Regions from separate parts of the Noviherbaspirillum sp. UKPF54 genome, predicted to be linked through region 2. Evidence: predicted binding sites of a transcription regulator. Region 2 holds the regulator's gene; each other region holds the start of a gene.
The links. The regulator LexA, encoded in region 2, represses DNA repair genes until DNA is damaged. The targets are predictions, from matches to a motif close to ACTGTATNNNNATACAGT.

Region 1 (3,277 bases), 1.6 Mb from region 2:
ACGGTCGACCATGGCGCCGGCGACAAAGCGGTTCCAAGGTATGCCTAACACCTTTGTATCGAACTCCTCCTGAAGCTTTGCTCCGCGCTTCATCCAGTCTTTCTGTAGCGGGTCAATGAATCCAACGTCGAGTAACAGAAGTATGACTGCGGCGAGGGCTAAATATGGCTTTAGCTGCGGATAGGTTGGTGCTAGCAGCACACTGAACATCGGGATTGCAATCGTCAAAAAGACGAAGCTGCCTTGAGCGCGCTTGGCGGCCCGATAGTTACGATACCGTGCTCGCAATAAAGCCACAAAGTCAGGATGGCTCTGTTTAGCCGGGATGTCGTTAGAGGTGTCTGGCGTCATGTAACTAAAGCAGGTTTCGTTGGCCGAGGATGGTAATAATATGAACGCCCAGAAGTAGTCCCGGGCACACTGTCGATGAAATTCGTCACGTTGACAGGCTGCGGCCGGGGCCCAGCTATCGAGGGTTTTCTATGGTTTAGAGACTTGTTGACCACGCATCAGCTCAGCAAGCTGCCTGAACCAGGCCTTGCGATGAATGAGACGCGCGTGATGGGCACTCGCATTGAGAACTTCGGCCTTACTCATTGCCGAAACGCGTTGCCAGTCGTCCTTGAGCACATAGGTGGCGTTGTCCACCTCGGTGCTCTCGAGAATATAGAGTTTATGTTTGTCCCAACCGTACACAACATAGCGAGAGAATCCATTGAGCCCAACAGCCATGAAGTCTGGTTCGTAGGCCGTAATCTCCTTAAAACGAGCGTTGATAACAGATTGATTCGCCGGTGAGGACTCAGAAATGACCTTCGCTACTGCCGGTCGCGCTTTCACCCATGGATACTTACCAGGTGGGAGAATTTCCCAGTTCAACTGGCGGCGTGTTGGCTGAGCCGTCAAGGCCAGGTCGTCTTTGGTCAGTGTGCATTCGCCGAACAGCTCAATAAACATGTGAACCGTATTGAGTAGAACCTTATCGTCTGCGGCAGTCGCAGACGAAAATGGCCCTGCTACAACCACTGCTTCGCCTTTCTGAGTCGTACGAACGGTAAGTTCGATTGCATAGGGTGCCATCTGCGTGCGGGGATAACGCTTATAAGGCACCTCCACGACTTTTGTGCGTTCTACCTTGTCGTAACGGCCGTGGAATTCTTGCCAAGTCCATTCCTTTTGGCGGTAATGGACTTCTAACGGTTGGTCACGGTGGACGATTTCTTCACCATCCGCATTGCGACGAGCCGCAATTCCGGCCGCAGCGGGGGGCAGCGCATGTTCTCCCTCCATCAATGGGATTGAGAATCCCATCTTCACCAGTGCCTCATCGTGAGCATCTGCATGGGGTAGAACAACATATATGTCTCCCTGCTTCGCAAACGGCGAAAGATGAGGGAGAAGGCTTCTTACTTTTTTCCTAATTAGCATGCAGCGGCTCCTTTTTGGCTAATGGTGACAAGGCGCCTCATGAACCGAGCAGTGTTGCCCGGCCATGCGGAGAAAACTCGACAGAAATATAGACGGAGGGATTTATATTTCTCTTGGTTAACTTTGGTCAACAACCATCTTTTCAAGATGTTAGATGAGAAATATTTCTCATATGACACATAGCATCAACAGTTGCTTCTATAGACAACACATATAGAACAGTAAGTCGTTGAATTTATTAGTGATTCGCCCGGCAACCTCCTTGACGACTGTATTTTTATACAGTATTGTGATTCCATCGAATAAATATTCGGGGAGTCGAAAATGCAAGACGAGAAGCATCTCGCGGCACTGCGGACGTACTGGAAACGCCATCAGGCGTTCCCGGCCATGGCCAAGCTCTGTGAAGTGGTGGGGCTGTCGTCAACTTCGTCTGTATTTGCCCTGGTAGGACGCCTCGTCGACGCCGGCTACCTTGACCGCGTTGAAGGACGTATCGCGCCCACGAAGCGTTTTTTCGCACGCCCTGTAGTGAATACTGTGCGCGCCGGTCTGCCGCAGCCGGCGAGCCAAGACAGTGTTGACCTCATCACGATTGATGACTACCTCATCGACGACCCGAACCGAAGTGTGCTGTGTCGCGTCCGCGGCGACAGCATGAAAGACGTTGGTCTGCTTGACGGTGACCTTGTGGTTGTTGAGCGAAATTCACCAACCAAGCCCGGCGATATCGTCGTCGCAATCGTCGACGAGGAATTCACGGTCAAGACGCTGCGCCTCGATGCGCAGAATCGGTATTACCTCGAGCCCGCCAACCCTGCGTTTGCCGATATCCATCCGACCGGCTCGTTGGAAATCTTCGGCGTCGTGGTTGGAAGCTTCCGCCGATTTCGACATTAACCTGCCTCGGTAACTCCTCGCAGTCCCGACTCTATGCCTGTGCCCGGCAGGGGGTCTCTTTGCCGTAAACAGCCGTTTTCAATCTAAAAGGCTAAGCCATGACCAGTGACCTGAGCAAGGCGCTAGACCGGAGCAGCACTGAGCTCGCAGCCAAGCAGGCGTGGATACCTGCCGACTACCCACAAGCGCTGGCGACCGGCGAGGTGAAAGAAGCAGAGGCTATCTGGTTCATTGAGCACACGGCGGCGTGGTTGGAGTGGTCGGTGTCAGCGGTCGTTCAAAGGGAATAAAAAGTTAACCGTATACCGGTTTCCAAAATAAGGTCGAAAGAACAGGAATATCGGAAATGAGAGTACATGTGCGAACACTGCGCCGGCGCGGGCGCCTGCTCAATAAAGACGAGCTGGTGGATAACCGCCCGCCATACCTGGGCGACCTGAAGGTGATGGAGAGCCGTGACCCGGAGTTGGGTCGCTTCGTTTTGCGAGCGCGTTTGGTCGAGAGCAAAGCGGGTACCGAAACCGAGGTCCTGCCTGGCCTGCATGACGCACATCTACTCTTCGCCGGAGACAACAAGATGCGTCTCGCCGGCTTCGAGCGCATCGATGGCGCGGACTTCGCACAAACCTGGTCCGTGGAGCTCACGGCATGCTGACCGTCTCCATTCATTCCGGCTCGCTCGATGAGCAATGCCATGCGAATCAGCTCGCCAAGCTGGATATCGCCTATGCCAAGAAGGCGGCGCTGGCTGATTACGTTGTAGCGTTATCACTCCGGAACCACGGTGAGTTGGCCCCGGCGGAGCTGCTTGGCTACCCGCGATGGTCCTCCAGCCTCTGGGAACTCGTGGCACGGGCCCTCGGAAAGGCGCTGTATCGTGACAATGAAATTCCTCACTCCAGCAAACCGGACCGGCGTTGTGCTTACGCGACCCGCCTGTGCGCTTCCA
Region 2 (3,277 bases):
TTGCGCGGCGTGCCACGCGTTGCGGGATCAGGAAGTTACGTGCGTAGCCGTCCTTGACCTTCACCACATCGCCGAGGTTGCCGAGATTGACGACTTTTTCCAACAGAATGACTTGCATGTTTTTCTCCTATTTCTCAGTCGTCAATCAGGCGTTGTGCAGATCGGTGTACGGCAGCAGCGCGAGGTAGCGGGCGCGCTTGATCGCGGTGTCGACCTGACGCTGGTAGTGTGCCTTGGTGCCGGTCAGGCGTGCCGGCATGATCTTGCCGTTTTCCTGGACGAAGTCCTTCAGGGTGTCGACGTCCTTGTAGTCCACTTGCTCAACGCCGGCGGCGGTGAAGCGGCAGAATTTCTTGCGCTTGAACAGCGGGTTTTGCTGCTGGCGCTTTTGCTTGAGTTTGCTCTTGTCGAATTTTTTACCGAATGCCATGTTTGGCTCCTGTATCTAGTGATCTGATGTATATGCCTCGACGTCCGTGACGTGGAAGACGAAGCTTTTGCTGTTTCGGTTCTTGCGTGCCAGGAATCCGGTGAAGCGGTAGGCCACTCCCAGCTCCGCCCGATTGACTTTTCCGGAGATTTCGCCTGCGGCGACCGCAGCGATTTCCAGTTCAATCTGGCGCGGGATGCCTGCCTCGACCTGCTCCGATTGGTGCGATAACTTCGCCGACGCAATCGGAATGCCTGCCGGCGTGTATCGCAATGCATCGCGCTCGGCAATGACGGCGACCAACTGAAGCTGGTTCACGCTCCTGGCTTGCGCAATTACGATGCAGCTGCCTCGCTGCGCTGGCTCTTGGCAGCGTCTTCCTTCTGGACCGCCTTCATCATCGGCGACGGCGCAGTCTCGGCCTTCTTCATCTTCACGGTGAGGTGGCGCAGCACGGCATCGTTGAACTTGAAGCCGGTTTCGATTTCAGCCAGAGTCTCGTTGTCGCACTCGATATTCATGCAGACATAGTGTGCCTTGGCCAGCTTCTGGATCATGTAAGCCATCTGGCGACGGCCCCAGTCTTCGATGCGATGGATCTTGCCGTTGCGGGCGGTCACGATGCCCTTGTAGCGCTCGATCATTGCGGGCACTTGCTCGCTCTGATCCGGATGCACGATAAATACGATTTCATAATGACGCATGTAATCTCCTTATGGACGGATTAAACAATCGCCCACCCCGGCGTCAAGACAGGTGTGGGAAGAGGAAAGCCGACGATGATAACCCGAAAATACAGAAAGCTCAATGCTTTCAAGCGCTTACACCCCAACGGCAGCGCCGGCCGCATGGTAACGGGGAAATTAATGACGTGGGCGCTTGCATTCGCCTAGAAGCTGTATAAAAATACAGTCTGTTTTTATGAACAGCGTTTATCGACGCTCAGGTGCCGCCATGATCAAACTTACCGCCCGTCAAGAGCAAATTCTGAATCTGATCAGGGAAGCGATCGAAAATACCGGATTCCCTCCAACACGGGCTGAAATCGCGGCCGAACTGGGGTTTCGTTCGGCCAACGCGGCCGAAGAGCACTTGCAGGCACTCGCCCGCAAGGGAGCGATTGAAATCTCGCCCGGCACCTCGCGCGGCATCCGCTTGCGCGACATGAATGGCGACAGCGGACTGGGCCGTATCGGCGCCAAGCAAATGGCGCTCCCCCACCCCGCGCTGATGCAACTGAGCCTGCCGCTGGTTGGTCGTGTCGCCGCCGGCTCGCCCATCCTCGCGCAGGAACACATCGAAGCCACCTATAGCGTGGACCCGTCGCTATTTTCCTCCAAGCCCGATTACCTGCTGAAAGTGCGCGGCCTGTCGATGCGCGACATCGGCATCATGGACGGCGACTTGTTGGCGGTGAAAAAAGTGGACAGCGCAAAGAACGGCCAGATCGTAGTGGCCCGACTAGGCGACGATGTAACGGTCAAGCGCTACAAGAAATCCGGCTCGGTCATCGAACTCCTGCCCGAAAATCCGGATTTCAAGCCAATTCGCGTCGACGCCAGCCAGGAGGATTTTGCACTGGAAGGATTGGCGGTCGGCCTGCTACGGGCTTGGGGCTGAGGCCTCCCTCGACAACAAAGCAATCTCGCCGTGCAATCCAGGCCGTTTCACGCGGCGGCTTCCCTAGCGCGGCACCTTCTTCAAAATTTGCCGGGCGATGCCTCGCAATATATTGACTTCCTCGGTTTCCAGCTGAGTCCGGGAAAACAGCCGTTTCAGCCTGGGCATCAATTTCTTCGGATTGTCGGGATCGAGGAATTCGACCGCCACCAGCGCCTCCTCGAGATGCCGATACATGCCCTCGATCTGCGCTAGGCCAGCCGCCTCTCCCTGAAACCCGATCGTCGTCGCCGGTGGCGCGTCGCCGACGGCGGCCTGTCGCAACTCATATGCCAGCACCTGCGCTGCCTGCGCCAGGTTCAGCGATGAATACTCGGGGTTGGCCGGGATATTGATCAGGACATTGCACTTTTCAACGATTTCGTTCGGCAAACCATACCTCTCGTTGCCGAATACCAGCGCAGCATCCAGGCCGGCATCGACCGACAGCTGTCCAGCCAATGAGCGCGGCGTAATGACAGGCGGCGAAAATTCCCTCGGCCTGGCACTTAAGGCCGCAGCAAAATTGCAGCCGGCCAGCGCTTCGCCGATCGAACCGACGATCTTTGCGCTGGCCAGGATATCCTGCGCGCCGCTGGCGAAGGCAATCGCCTCCTCCTGCCGGTTTGCGTCCGGAAAGCGGGGATTCACCAGCACAAGGCGTGAAAACCCCATGGTTTTCATGGCGCGCGCCACCGAACCGATATTGCCCGGATGACTGGTTTCCACCAGCACGAAACGCAGGCGGTCAAAAAGAGAAGTACTGGTTTGTTGCTGGTTCATTTAAAATAGCGGCATTGCGCGGCAAGCGAACAACTGTCCGATATTGCCGCATCGCTCATTAATTCATTTGTGGTCCGAAAACCGGAACCGCAATTTTAACGGAACCTCTATGCATCCCATGCTGAATACGGCGGTGAAAGCCGCACGCCGCGCAGCCGCGGTCATCAATCGCGCCTCCTTCGACATCGACCGTGTCAAGGTCACGGAAAAAGGACACAACGATTTCGTCACTGAAGTCGACAAGGCCGCCGAACTGGCGATCATCGAGGTTCTGAAAACCGCCTACCCCGACCACGCCATCCTGGCCGAAGAATCGGGCGCCTCCGCCAACCTGCACGACGAAAACGAAAACGTCTGGATCATCGATCCAATCGACGGCACCACCAATTTCATCCATGGGTTTCC
Region 3 (3,277 bases), 410 kb from region 2:
GGATGCCGGCGCCGGCTGCGCGCTGGCGTCCGCCGGCGGCTCGTCGCCCATCGGCTTGATGAAGCTGAAAAGATCAGGTTCGGCGGCGGTGCGCTGCACCGCCTTTTCGCCCGGCCACATCACAAACACGAAAAAGGAGGTGGTCAGCACCGCCGCCCCTGTCCATGCAAGTATCTTTTTCATTTCCATCGCCATCTTTCGAGCATGCCCGCACGGTCACAAGCCGTACAGGATTTTCGTCAAGTTGTCGTAAATCGGATAGACCGAGGAGCTTGGGAGCAGCCAGCCGATCACGTCGAAGTGGTCGTACTGATTGTAGTAGCCGAGGTAGTTCCAGGTGCCGCGCACCGAGGTGCCGTCGTAATTGCGCACCGGTTGCCCGGACGGCGACTTCATGCTGACCGTGTTGACCACGCCATCATTCGCAAACCAGCTGCTGTCGATCAGCACGCGGCTCGGATCGGTCTGCGTATACGATCCCATGCCAGGCACAAAAAGCGAGGGCACCACCCATTCGCCGGCGGTGTTCTTCATGAAGAAGATCATGTCGTCGCGCGCATACTGGTAGCTGGAGCTCTGGAACGGCGCGATGAGGCGGTCGGTCGAATTGCAGCAGAAGCTGCCCTGTTCGGTCGCCTTGCCGCCGATCGAGTAGTAGTACACGTTGGGCGAGGTCTTGACCCAGCTGTTCAACGCCTTCGCGCCGTCCGGGCCCAGTTCCCACTGCGCCGAATCGCGGTTGGACAAGGACCAGAACGGCGCGCCCTTGATACGGTCGAGGAATTGCCAGAAGGTTTCGGTCGGCTGTTGCGCCAGGCCATACTGTTCCAGACGGAACTTGTAGATCGGGTTGCTGCTGCCGCCGAGGCCGGCCACCTCGACGATCTTGCCGGCCAGTTCCGATACCTTGGGCACATAATCGATAATCACGTCGCGCAGGGTGGTGCCGTTGTGCGGAGTGGAGATGGTGGTGGCGCTCTTGACCCAGCCGATCTTGCCGCCGGTGTAGAGCGCGCCACCGCCCTCGTCGCCGTTGGGCGAGCCGTTTTCCAGCAGCTGGATCAGGGTGCGCACGGTTTGCCCGCCCTGGCTGTGCGACACCAGGTGGATCGGGTGGGCCGCGTCCCACTGCGGGTACAGCGCGACCGGGTAATGGTTGGGGTTGTTGTCGGGATCGGCGGCCCAGCATTTGCCGGCCGGTTTCTGGATCTTGCCGTAGGCGGCGAATTGGGCGGTGCGCTGGGCGCCGTAGTCGGTGCAGCCGCCCTTGATCTGGTAGTACAGCTCGACGGCGCGGTCCCAGTTCGAGCTGACCGGCCCGACCGCGGCGGTATATACCTGGTGGCTGCCGTTGTAGGTCTTCATGTGCGCTTCGACGTCGTTGAAGCCGCCCCAGTACTTGAAGCCGGTGCCCTGCAACTCGTCGGGGCCGAAGCCGAGGAAGCCGTGCACCAGCACGACAGGATCATTATTGGCCGCGAACGCCGCGGGCCCCGCCATGAATGCGGATAAGGCAACCGCTGCAACGGTTACTCGCGCAAGTAACCCGGCCGCGCGCTTGAATACAGACGCCATCTTGCTCTCCTTGAATGGGATAAATGCTGCCTTGTGCAGCCGGCTCTGTTGACCGAGCCTTTGTCGAAATCCGTTTGCAAACAGGATGCTTTCGCTATTCCGTTTGGCGATTGCGAAAGAAAGATGGCGCTGGGCGAATGAGGCGCGGCAATGACGGCGCGAGGATGCGGGCGAGTTGCATGGTGTTGTCTCCTGTGTGAATCGGCGATGGTTTTATTATTTTTTAACAGCGCTGAACTTGAACGAAAGCTTTCCACTGCACACGAACAAGTCCGAATGATTTCACCACAACCAAATCGCATCCTCTTCGTCTCCTTCCGCCCTGCCAAGCCAACAAATTGACATCGCAAGCCAATCTTGGTCGCACGGCAACAATGCTTTAAAAAACTGTGATAGCGAAATTAACTATAAGACAACTTATTCCCATCGATTAACAACGCCGTTACAAAAATGCATGCCTGTCGCTATACTGTTTTTATATACAGTATTTCATAACAAAAACATGCACTCCTCTTCTCTTCCGCCCCAAGCCCTCCCGGCCTACGCCGAACTGCAGTGCGTGACGAACTTCACCTTCCTGCGCGGCGCCTCGCATGCGGAAGAGCTGGCCGCGCGCGCCGCCGCCCTTGGCTACACGGCGCTGGCAATCGCGGATGAATGTTCGCTGGCAGGCGTGGTGCGAGCGCATGTCGTCACCCGGCAGCTGGCGCTGCACCTGATCATCGGCAGCCAGTTCCGGCTGGTGGACGAGGATGGCAACCCGGCCTTCTCGCTGGTCGTGCTCGCGCAAAACCGCAACGGCTACGGCAACCTGGCCGAAATGATCACGCTGGCGCGCACGCGCGCTGACGTGGGCAAGGGGTTTTACCGCCTGACACCGACGGACTTTTCCGCGCCGCAGGGGGAGCATGCGCACCTGCGCGGGATGCCCGATTGCCTGCTCATTCTCACGCCGGAGCACGGCATTGCCGCCGGTGCGCTCGCCCTGCAGGCGCAATGGATGAGGCAGACCTTCCCGCAGCGCGCCTGGATCGCGCTCACGCTGCTGCACCGGGCCGGCGATGAGCGACATCGCACCCTGGTCGAACAAGCCGCCCAGGAACAAGGCTTGCCGGTCGTCGCCACCGGCGATGTCTGCATGCATGTGCGCTCGCGCAAGCCGTTGCAGGACACGCTGACCGCGATCCGCCTGCGCACGCCGATTGCCGAATGCGGTTACGGGCTTGCGCCGAATGCGGAACAGCACCTGCGCTCGCGGCTGCGGCTGGCCAACATCTATCCGCCGGCGGCGCTGGGCGAAACGGTACGCATCGCGAAGCTGTGCACGTTTTCGCTGGACGAATTGCGCTATGAATACCCGGACGAGCTGGTGCCGCCGGGAGAAACGCCGTCCAGCCATCTGCGCAAGGAAGCCTATGCCGGCGCGAACCGGCGCTATCCCGCCGGGATTCCGCCGCAGGTGCGCCAGCAGCTGGAAAACGAACTGGCACTGATCGATGAGAAGCAGTACGCGCCCTACTTCCTGACGGTGTACGACATCGTGCGCTTTGCGCGCGGCGAGCGCATCCTGTGCCAGGGACGCGGCTCGGCCGCCAATTCCACCGTCTGCTACTGCCTGGGCATCACGGAGGTTGATCCGTCGCGCAGCCATACCCTGTTCGAGCGCTTCATCTCGCGCGAGCGCGACGAGCCGCCCGACATC

Region 1: the regulator LexA is predicted to act here: its motif matches at 1,697-1,714, upstream of FAY22_RS12520 (LexA family transcriptional regulator).
Region 3: the regulator LexA is predicted to act here: its motif matches at 2,044-2,061, upstream of FAY22_RS07150 (error-prone DNA polymerase).

Annotation. Positions count from the first base shown of each region.
Region 1 covers NZ_CP040128.1:2,726,708-2,729,984, forward strand. Annotated here, with positions in the region: gene FAY22_RS12510 (S-4TM family putative pore-forming effector) at 1-351, opposite strand, end outside; gene FAY22_RS12515 (hypothetical protein) at 481-1,428, opposite strand; gene FAY22_RS12520 (LexA family transcriptional regulator) at 1,753-2,328, shown strand; gene FAY22_RS12525 (hypothetical protein) at 2,427-2,618, shown strand; gene FAY22_RS12530 (hypothetical protein) at 2,687-2,983, shown strand; gene FAY22_RS12535 (hypothetical protein) at 2,977-3,277, shown strand, end outside.
Region 2 covers NZ_CP040128.1:1,113,830-1,117,106, reverse strand. Annotated here, with positions in the region: gene rplI (50S ribosomal protein L9) at 1-118, opposite strand, end outside; gene rpsR (30S ribosomal protein S18) at 146-430, opposite strand; gene priB (primosomal replication protein N) at 446-748, opposite strand; gene rpsF (30S ribosomal protein S6) at 766-1,134, opposite strand; gene lexA (transcriptional repressor LexA) at 1,385-2,050, shown strand; gene FAY22_RS05235 (RNA methyltransferase) at 2,114-2,872, opposite strand; gene FAY22_RS05230 (inositol monophosphatase family protein) at 2,982-3,277, shown strand, end outside.
Region 3 covers NZ_CP040128.1:1,525,474-1,528,750, reverse strand. Annotated here, with positions in the region: gene FAY22_RS07160 (lipase secretion chaperone) at 1-183, opposite strand, end outside; gene FAY22_RS07155 (triacylglycerol lipase) at 217-1,575, opposite strand; gene FAY22_RS07150 (error-prone DNA polymerase) at 2,078-3,277, shown strand, end outside.